Linked DNA regions of Frankia alni ACN14a. The protein of the gene in region 1 binds, or shares a complex with, the protein of each later gene. Links are inferred from orthologs where the notes say so. Each region holds a gene or a part of one and is shown on either strand. Other genes may lie near its edges.

The links. The genes of interacting proteins can lie anywhere in the genome.
Region 2: the proteins of mfd (region 1) and uvrA are in contact, whole or in part, in a crystal structure (PDB 4DFC), measured with the Escherichia coli proteins. The link is inferred for Frankia alni ACN14a from one-to-one orthologs.

The regions. Positions count from the first base shown.
Region 1 is NC_008278.1:6,766,920-6,772,076, forward strand. Bases 542-4,723 are described here. They hold mfd (transcription-repair coupling factor), read right to left. Parts: upstream 4,369-4,723; coding sequence 742-4,368; downstream 542-741. Other genes in these bases: FRAAL_RS27210 (SurA N-terminal domain-containing protein), read right to left, coding at 542-604. Also shown: more of FRAAL_RS27210, read right to left, coding at 1-541; FRAAL_RS27220 (MerR family transcriptional regulator), read left to right, coding at 4,882-5,157. UniProt on the Escherichia coli protein: Couples transcription and DNA repair by recognizing RNA polymerase (RNAP) stalled at DNA lesions. Mediates ATP-dependent release of RNAP and its truncated transcript from the DNA, and recruitment of nucleotide excision repair machinery to the damaged site.
Region 2 is NC_008278.1:4,984,346-4,988,296, forward strand. The notes cover bases 488-3,951. They hold uvrA (excinuclease ABC subunit UvrA), read right to left. Parts: upstream 3,619-3,951; coding sequence 688-3,618; downstream 488-687. Other genes in these bases: FRAAL_RS20085 (SsgA family sporulation/cell division regulator), read left to right, coding at 488-659. In the rest of the region: more of FRAAL_RS20085, read left to right, coding at 246-487. UniProt on the Escherichia coli protein: The UvrABC repair system catalyzes the recognition and processing of DNA lesions. UvrA is an ATPase and a DNA-binding protein. A damage recognition complex composed of 2 UvrA and 2 UvrB subunits scans DNA for abnormalities.

The sequences.
Region 1 (5,157 bases):
CCGACCGCTCCTTGGTGACGACGATGCGGGCCAGGTACGGCTTCGCCTGCGCGTAGGTGAGCGGGATCCGGCCGAACTGGGCGACGACGCTGTCGTACCGCTCCCGGGTCTCGGCGTCCGTGGCCAGCAGGTGCGGGCTGATCCGGTCGCTGAGCGCGGACTGCAGCGCCCCGGCTCGCACGATCATCGACACGTCGCGTTGCGCGAAGCCCACGGAGGCCGCCTGACGCTCGAACGCCTGCACGCTGCCGTACTGCAGGATCGCGTACGCCCGGTAGTAGGAGGCGAGGTCCTGCGGGCGCACCGTGATGTTGCGCCGGCGGGCCTCGTCGGAGAGCACGTCGAGCTGCACCAGCGTGCTCAGCGCCCGCACGGCCAGCTTGGCCGGGTCGAGGGCAGGGGGTGCGGTCTGCCCGGGCTGCTGCTGGACGGGGACGGTCCGCGCGGCGGCGAGCCCGCGTTCGACGATGCCGCGCACCTGGGCGGTCTCGATGGACTGCGAGCCGACCCGGGCGGCGTCCCCGGCGGGCGTCGTGCAGGCCGTCCCCGCGGTCCCGACGAGCACGGCAAGCCCGACACCGGCGAGCAGACGGGAGAGCTTCACGGCTCCAGACGCTATCCGCTTGCGTGTGGCGAAGCACACCCCACCCGCCCGACACCGCCGAATTCCCCGCCCCTGCGCCGGGCGAGACCCGCCCCACCCGCCACTCGGCCCCGGCCCCCCTCAGCCCCAGCCCCTGCTCAGCCAGCGGCCGCCGCGGCGACCGAATCGCCGGCGACGGCGGTCAGGAGCTGACCGGCCCACGCGAGCAGCGCCCGATCGCGCAGCGGCCGCGAGCCGATGCGGCCGGTCTCCGTCGGCGCCGGCACCAGCACGATCCGCACCGCGGGCTTCACCACCGCGCCCTTGTACAGGCGGGTCAGCCGCAGGGTCTGGCTCTCCCGCAGCTCCAGCGGCGCGAAGCGGATCTGCCGGCCGGCGGCGGTGATCTCGGTGACGCCGAAACTGCGCGCGAGCACCCGCAGGCCGGCGACGGCGAGCAGGTTCTCCACCGGCTCCGGTACCGGGCCGAACCGGTCCACGAGCTCGCCGCGCACCTCGTCGATGTCGGCGTCGGTGCCGGCGCCGGCGAGGCGGCGGTAGGCGTCCAGGCGCAGCCGCTCGCTGGGCACGTAGTCGTGCGGCAGGCTCGCGTCGACGGGGAGCTCGACCTTGACCTCGGGTGGCTCCTCGACCTTGTCCTTGCGGTACTCGGCGACCGCCTCGCCGACCATCCGCACGTACATGTCGAAGCCGACCGAGGCGATGTGCCCGGACTGCTCGCCGCCGAGCAGGTTGCCGGCGCCGCGGATCTCCAGGTCCTTCATGGCCACGGCCATGCCGGCACCGAGGTCGTTGTGCTGGGCGATGGTGGCCAGGCGGTCGTGGGCGGTCTCGGTCAGCGGCTTGTCCGGCGGGTACAGGAAGTACGCGTACGCGCGGTCGCGGCCCCGGCCGACCCGGCCGCGCAGCTGGTGGAGCTGGGACAGGCCGAACACGTCGGCCCGTTCGACGACGAGGGTGTTGGCGTTGGAGATGTCCAGCCCCGACTCGACGATCGTCGTGCAGACCAGGACGTCGAACTTCTTCTCCCAGAAGGAGACCATCACCTGTTCGAGGGCGTCCTCGTTCATCTGGCCGTGCGCGGTGGCGATCCGCGCCTCGGGGACCAGCTCGCGCAGCCGGGCGGCGGCCCGGTCGATGGACTCCACCCGGTTGTGGATGAAGAAGACCTGGCCCTCCCGCAGCAGCTCGCGGCGGATCGCGGCGGCGACCTGCCGGGTGTCGTAGGGGGCCACGGAGGTCAGCACCGGGTGGCGTTCCTCCGGCGGGGTGTCGATGGTCGACAGCTCCCGGATGCCGGTGATCGACATCTCCAGGGTGCGCGGGATCGGGGTGGCGCTCATCGTGAGCACGTCCACCGCCGTGCGCATCTTCTTGAGCTGCTCCTTGTGCTCGACGCCGAAACGCTGCTCCTCGTCGACGATCACGAGCCCCAGGTCCTTGAACCGGTTCTCCCCCGACAGCAGCCGGTGGGTGCCGATGACGACGTCGACGGTCCCGTCGGCGAGGCCGTCGGCGACGGCCTTCTGCTCGCCGGCCGAGTTGAACCGGCTCATCGCCTTCACGATGACGGGGAACGCCGCGTACCGCTCGGAGAACGTCTGGAAGTGCTGCTGGACCAGCAACGTCGTCGGGACCAGCACGGCGACCTGCTTGCCGTCCTGGACGGCCTTGAACGCCGCCCGCACCGCGATCTCCGTCTTGCCGTAGCCGACGTCGCCACAGATCACCCGGTCCATCGGGACCGGCTTCTCCATGTCGGCCTTGACCTCGTCGATCGCGGCCAGCTGGTCGGGCGTCTCGCGGAAGGGGAAGGCGTCCTCCAGCTCGCGCTGCCACGGGTTGTCCGGGGCGAAGGCGTGCCCGGGGGCGGCCATCCGAGCGCTGTAGAGCCGGATCAGCTCCCCGGCGATCTCCTTGACCGCCTTGCGGGCGCGGCTCTTGCGCTTGGCCCAGTCGGCGCCGCCGATGCGGTCCAGGCTCGGCGCGTCGCCGCCGACGTAGCGGGTGATCTGTTCGAGCTGGTCGGTGGGGACGTAGAGCCGATCGCCCCGGGCGTACTCCAGCAGCAGGTACTCGCGCTTCGCGCCGGCGACGGTGCGGGTCACCATCTCGACGTAGCGGCCGACGCCGTGCGCGTCGTGGACGACCATGTCGCCGGGAACCAGGGCGAGCGGGTCGATGCCCTTGCGCCGCCGGCTGGGCATCCGCCGCATGTCCTTGGTGGTGACCCCGCGGGCGCCGGCGATGTCGCTCTCGGTGAGGACCGCGAGGCGCAGCATGTCGCTGGTGAAGCCGGTGACGAGCTGCCCGCGGGTCACCACGGCGACCCCGGCGGCGAGCTCGGCGTCCTCGGCGTAGCGGGCGCCCAGGTCGGCCTCGCGCAGCATCTCCACCAGGCGCTGGGCCGGGCCGTGTCCCTCGGTCACGAGCAGCACCCGCCACGACTCGGCCAGCCAGCCCTTGACGTCGGCGATCACGGCGGCGGTGTCGCCGTGATAAAGCGGCGCCGGCCGCAGGCTCGCGACCACCGTGTCGTCACCCTCTGCGACGAGACCGCCGGCCACGCCCGCCGCTGCGTCGGCCTGGCCGACCTGGTCGAGGCCCCCGGCCTCGGCGCCGGTGAGGGTGGAGGTGAAGGGGCTGACCGACCACCAGGGCAGTCCCAGCGCGCCGGCGCGCTCGCGGACCTCCGCGATGGAGCGGTAGGCCGCGGCGCCGAGGTCGATCGGCGCGCCGCCGCCGAGCGCCGCGACGCTCCAGGACGCCTCCAGGAACTCCTGGCTCGTGCGCACCAGCTCGCTCGCCCGTGAGCGGACCCGCTCCGGGTCGCAGACCAGGACGTGGGTGCCGGCGGGCAGGTCGTCGAGCAGCAGCGACATCCCGTCGACGAGGACCGGGGCCAGCGCCTCCATCCCCTCGACGGGAATGCCGCTCGCGATCGTGTCGAGCATGTCCACGAGCTGGGGGTAGCGGGTGGCCAGCTCGGCGGCCCGGCCGCGCACGTCCTCGGTGAGCAGCAGCTCGCGGCACGGAGGCGCGAACAGGCCGCGCCCGCCGGGGCCGGGCGGCCCGGAGTCGCCCTCGGGCAGCGCCCGCTGGTCGGCGACGGCGAACCGGCGGATGTCCTCCACCTCGTCGCCGAAGAACTCGACCCGCAGCGGGTGCTCCTCGGTCGGCGGGAAGACGTCGAGGATCCCGCCGCGCACGGCGATCTCGCCGCGCCGCTCCACCAGGTCCACCCGGTGGTAGGCCATGCCCACCAGCCGGGCGACCACCTCGTCGAGGTCGGCGGTGTCGCCCGCCGCGAGGCTGACCGGGGCGAGCTCGCCGAGCCCGGCGACCTGGGGCTGGAGCACGGAGCGGACCGGCGCGACGACGATGCGCAGCGGCGGCAGGCCGGTGCTCGCCGGGTGGGCCAGCCGGCGCAGCACGGCCAGGCGTTGACCCACCGTGTCCGCGCGGGGCGAGAGCCGCTCGTGCGGCAGCGTCTCCCAGCTCGGGAAGACGGCCACCACCTCGGGACCGAGCAGACCGGCCAGCGCGGCGGTCAGGTCCTCGGCCTCGCGGCCCGTGGCCACCACGGCGAGGACGGGACGCCCGGCTCCGTGGGCGGCGGCGAGGGCGGCGGCGGCGAAGGGCCGCAGGGCGGCGGGACCGGCGAGGTCGAGCGCGGGTTCGCCCGCCGCGCCGATCGCGCGCCCCAGGGCGGGATCGCCGCCCGGCCGGGCGATCAGTGCGTCGAGCAGCGGCGCGAGAGTCATGGTTGCGTCCGGTGTGCCTCTCGGAAGCGAGCGGGACGGAACAGGCGTGGAGCAGACGCCGCGGCACGAAAACCACCGCCGCGGAGCACGACGACCTGGCGCAACGGGGCCCACCACGGCCCGGACCCGCTCGACCGAGGGGCCGGCCCGCCGTCCGACCCGCCCCCGGGACGACCCGGGCGGTCGGCCGACACCGGCCCGACCCCGTCGGCACAGACGATATGACCAGCCTACGACACCGTTGCCAGCCCCACCGCCGTGCCGACCACGCACCGTCGCCATGATCCCACTCCTGCAGCCCGCCCGCCGCCGTCCGCGCACCCCCACCCGTCGCCGCCCCACCACCCGCACCGCTGCGGACCTGCGCCGACGTCCGTCACCGGCGGCCGGGTGGGCGTCGGACGGGCGGACAGGGCCGAGCACGCCCGGCGGCCGATCGACGTACAGTCGACTGCCTGGCGTCCAGTCCGGCCGCCCGATACCTACGCTGACGTTAGGGTCGAGTTGTCCAGCATGCGCCGCAACGTTTCGAGATCGGACGCGGCCCGCGGCGACGTCTACCAGATCGGGGACGTCGCCGAGCGGGTCGGGCTCTCCCTGCGAACAGTCCGCTACTACGAAGAAGCGGGCCTGCTCATGCCGGTGGGGCGGACCGTCGGCGGGTTCCGCCTCTACGACGTGGACGCGATCGAACGGTTGCTGCTCATCAGGAAGATGAAGCCGTTGGGCTTCACCCTGGAGGAGATGCGCTCCCTGCTGATCCTGCGCGACGAGCTGGCCACGCCCGGC
Region 2 (3,951 bases), 1.8 Mb from region 1 along the record:
GAGCCTACGGCGACCATCATCCCGCCTGAGCAGCGCCTGCACGTAACCATTTCATCACGCATAGCGCGCGACCTCATCGGCGGGCCCTCTCGAAGCGTGGCAGAAGTGTGACGGCAGGCGACAGATCCGGAAGCTGGTCGTGATTAATCCCAGACTTTCCGTTGTTTCCGGTGCCCCCGCTGGCGTCCGGCGCGGGGGGCTGCGACCCTCGACACATCGGGCAAGCGAACCGAGGGAGCCAGCTCGTGCTTGGTGAGGACGTCACGGCGGAGTTCGTCGTGGACGACGCGGCCAGCCGTGGGCGGGTGACGGTGTTCCAGATCTGCTGGCGTGCGTGCGATCCGCTGGCCGTGTCCATGACTCTGGTGTCCAGGCCGGAGCACCCCGCGCTGCCGCAGGGAAGCTGGGTGGCCCCCCGCGACGCCCTGCGTGCCGGGCTGGAGGCGACGGTCGGCGACGGCGACGTGCGGATCGGCCCCGACCCCGGGGAGGGCGGCGTCCGGCTGGACCTGGTCGACGGGGATCGCCACTCCGTCGTGGTCCTCGCGACCGCGTCGCTGCGCAGCTTCCTGGACCGCACCGAACGGCTGGTGCCGACCGGCGAGGAGCACACCGAGCAGGAGCTGGACACCGTCCTGGCGAACCTGCTCCAGACCTGACCTGCCCGGCTCCGGGCCGGCGCGCCCCTCAGCGGGCTGCCGCCTCGGCGAGCCTGCGCCGCCGAGCGCCTGCCCCACCGCCGGTCTCGGCCGCAGCCCCGCCGGCGGCCGAGACCCGGTCGCCGAGGATCTCCCGGAGGAAGACCGCGGTATGGCTCTCCTCGACGGCGGCGACGGCCTCGGGCGAGCCCTGGGCGACGACCCGACCGCCGCCGGTGCCGCCCTCCGGCCCCATGTCGATGATCCAGTCCGCCGTCTTGATGACGTCGAGGTTGTGCTCGATGACGATCACCGTGTTGCCGGCGTCGACGAGCCGGCCGAGCACCCCGAGCAGCTTGCGGATGTCCTCGAAGTGCAGCCCGGTCGTCGGCTCGTCGAGGACGTAGACGGTCCGGCCGGTGGAGCGCCGCTGCAGCTCGGAGGCGAGCTTGACCCGCTGGGCCTCGCCGCCGGACAGCGTCGGCGCCGACTGGCCGAGGCGGACGTAACCGAGGCCGACGTCGTTGAGCGTGCGCAGGTGACGGGCGATCGCCGGCACCGCGGCGAAGAACTCGGCCGCCTCCTCGATCGGCATGTCGAGGATCTCGGCGATGTTGCGGCCCTTGTAGTGGACCTCGAGGGTCTCCCGGTTGTACCGGGCGCCATGGCAGACCTCGCACGGCACGTACACGTCCGGCAGGAAGTTCATCTCGATCTTGATCGTGCCGTCGCCGGAGCACGCCTCGCAGCGCCCGCCCTTGACGTTGAACGAGAACCGGCCCGGCAGGTAGCCGCGGACCTTGGCCTCGGTCGTCTCGGCGAACAGGCGGCGGATGTGGTCGAAGACGCCGGTGTAGGTCGCCGGGTTGGACCGGGGGGTCCGGCCGATCGGTGACTGGTCGACCCGGACCGCCTTGTCGAGATGGTCGAGGCCGGTGACGGTCCGATGCCGGCCGGGCACCTCGCGGGCGCCGTTGAGCTTGTTCGCCAGCACGCTGGCGAGGATGTCGTTGACGAGGGTGGACTTGCCCGACCCGGACACCCCGGTGACGGCCACGAAGCAGCCCAGCGGGAAGGAGACCGTGACGTCGCGCAGGTTGTGCTCGCGGGCGGCGTGCACGGTCAGCGCGCGGCCCTTCGTCGGCACCCGGCGGATGTCGGGCACCGGGATCTGCCGCCGGCCGGAGAGGTAGGCGCCGGTCATCGACTCCTCGCTGGCGAGCAGCTCCGCCACCGGCCCGGAGACGACGACCCGCCCGCCGTGCTCGCCCGCGCCGGGGCCGATGTCGACCACCCAGTCCGAGGCCCGGATCGTGTCCTCGTCGTGCTCGACGACGATGAGCGTGTTACCCAGGTCGCGCAGCCGCACCAGGGTCTGGATAAGCCGGCGGTTGTCCCGCTGGTGCAGCCCGATCGACGGCTCGTCGAGCACGTAGAGCACCCCGACGAGACCGGAGCCGATCTGGGTGGCCAGCCGGATGCGCTGCGCCTCCCCGCCGGCCAGGGTGCCGGCGGCGCGGTCCAGGGAGAGGTAGTCGAGCCCGACGTCGAGCAGGAACGTCAGCCGGGCGTCGACCTCCTTGAGCACCCGGCCGGCGATCGCCTGCTCCCGCTCGCTGAGCTCCAGCCCGCGCAGGAACCCGGCGCACTCGCCGATCGCCATGCCCGAGACCTCGGCGATGGACCGGCCGCCGACCGTCACCGCCAGCGACTCGGGCTTGAGCCGGGCGCCGCGGCAGGACGGGCAGGGCACATCGCGCATGTAGCCCTCGTAGCGCTCCCGGCTGCTGTCCGACTCGGCCTCCCGGTGGCGGCGGCCGATGAAGCCGATGACCCCCTCGAACGAGGTGTAGTAGGAGCGCTTGCGGCCGTAGCGGTTGGTGTAGCCGACGTGGATCTCGGTCTCGCCACTGCCGTGCAGCACCGCCTTGCGGGCCCGCTCCGGCAGCCCCTCCCAGGGGGTGTCCATCCGGAAGCTGAGGTCCTCGGCGAGGGCGCTGAGCAGCCGCTCGAAGTACTCCTTGTTGTGGCCGCCGGACCACGGCGCCACCGCGCCCTGGGCCAGGGAGAGTGTCGGATCGGGCACGACGAGCTCCGGGTCGACCTCCTTGCGGGTGCCGATGCCGCTGCAGTCCGGGCAGGCCCCGTAGGGCGAGTTGAACGAGAACGACCGCGGTTCGAGCTCCTCGAAGGACAGGTCGTCGTAGAGGCAGGCGAGGTGCTCGGAGTACATCCGCTCGCGCTCGGGGTCGTCGGCGGGCCGGTCGACGAAGTCGACGAGGACGAGGCCGCCGCCGAGGCGCAGCGCCGTCTCCACCGAGTCGGTCAGGCGCCGCTTGGCCGACTCCTTGGCCGCCAGCCGGTCGACCACGACCTCGATCGTGTGCTTGCGCTGCTTCTCCAGCTTCGGCACGTCGGTGAGCGCGACGACGGTGCCGTCGACGCGGGCCCGGGCGAACCCGGAGCTCTGTAGCTCGGCGAACAGGTCGAGGTACTCGCCCTTGCGCCCGCGGACCACGGGGGCGAGCACCTGGAAGCGGGTGCCCTCGGGCAGCTCCAGCAGCCGGTCGACGATCTGCTGCGGGGTCTGCCGGGAGATCGGCCGCCCGCACTTCGGACAGTGCGGCCGGCCGGCGCGGGCGAACAGCAGCCGCAGGTAGTCGTACACCTCGGTGATCGTGCCGACGGTGGACCGCGGGTTGCGCGAGGTGGACTTCTGGTCGATGGAGACCGCCGGGGACAGCCCCTCGATGAAGTCCACGTCGGGCTTGTCCATCTGCCCGAGGAACTGGCGGGCGTAGGCGGACAACGACTCCACGTAGCGCCGCTGCCCCTCGGCGAAGATGGTGTCGAAGGCGAGGCTGGACTTGCCGGACCCCGACATGCCGGTGAAGACGATCAGCCCGTCACGGGGCAGGTCGAGATCGACGTCGCGGAGGTTGTGCTCACGCGCGCCACGCACGACAAGTCGGTCGGCCATCGTCGATCCCTCATGATCTTCCGGAAAATCGGACCTGGGCGAGTGTGGCCATGCTACGGATGGGGTCCGACAGTTTTCCGCGGCCGGTCCCCGGCGGCGCCCGGCGGGCACCCGCCCACACGCCGACGGCACGGCCGCCACCCGACGGACGGTAACGACCTGCCTGACGTGGGTGTTCCGCACCCGGCGCGGTCTCACGCCGGTCCGCGGCGTCGGCGGACCCCCGGGACGCCGACAATGACCTCAGGCGGACGCGACCACCACAGGCCGCGCGAGCACCACAGGCAACGCGAACACCACAGGCGGACACGACGCCCGAGCAGACCCAGCCGT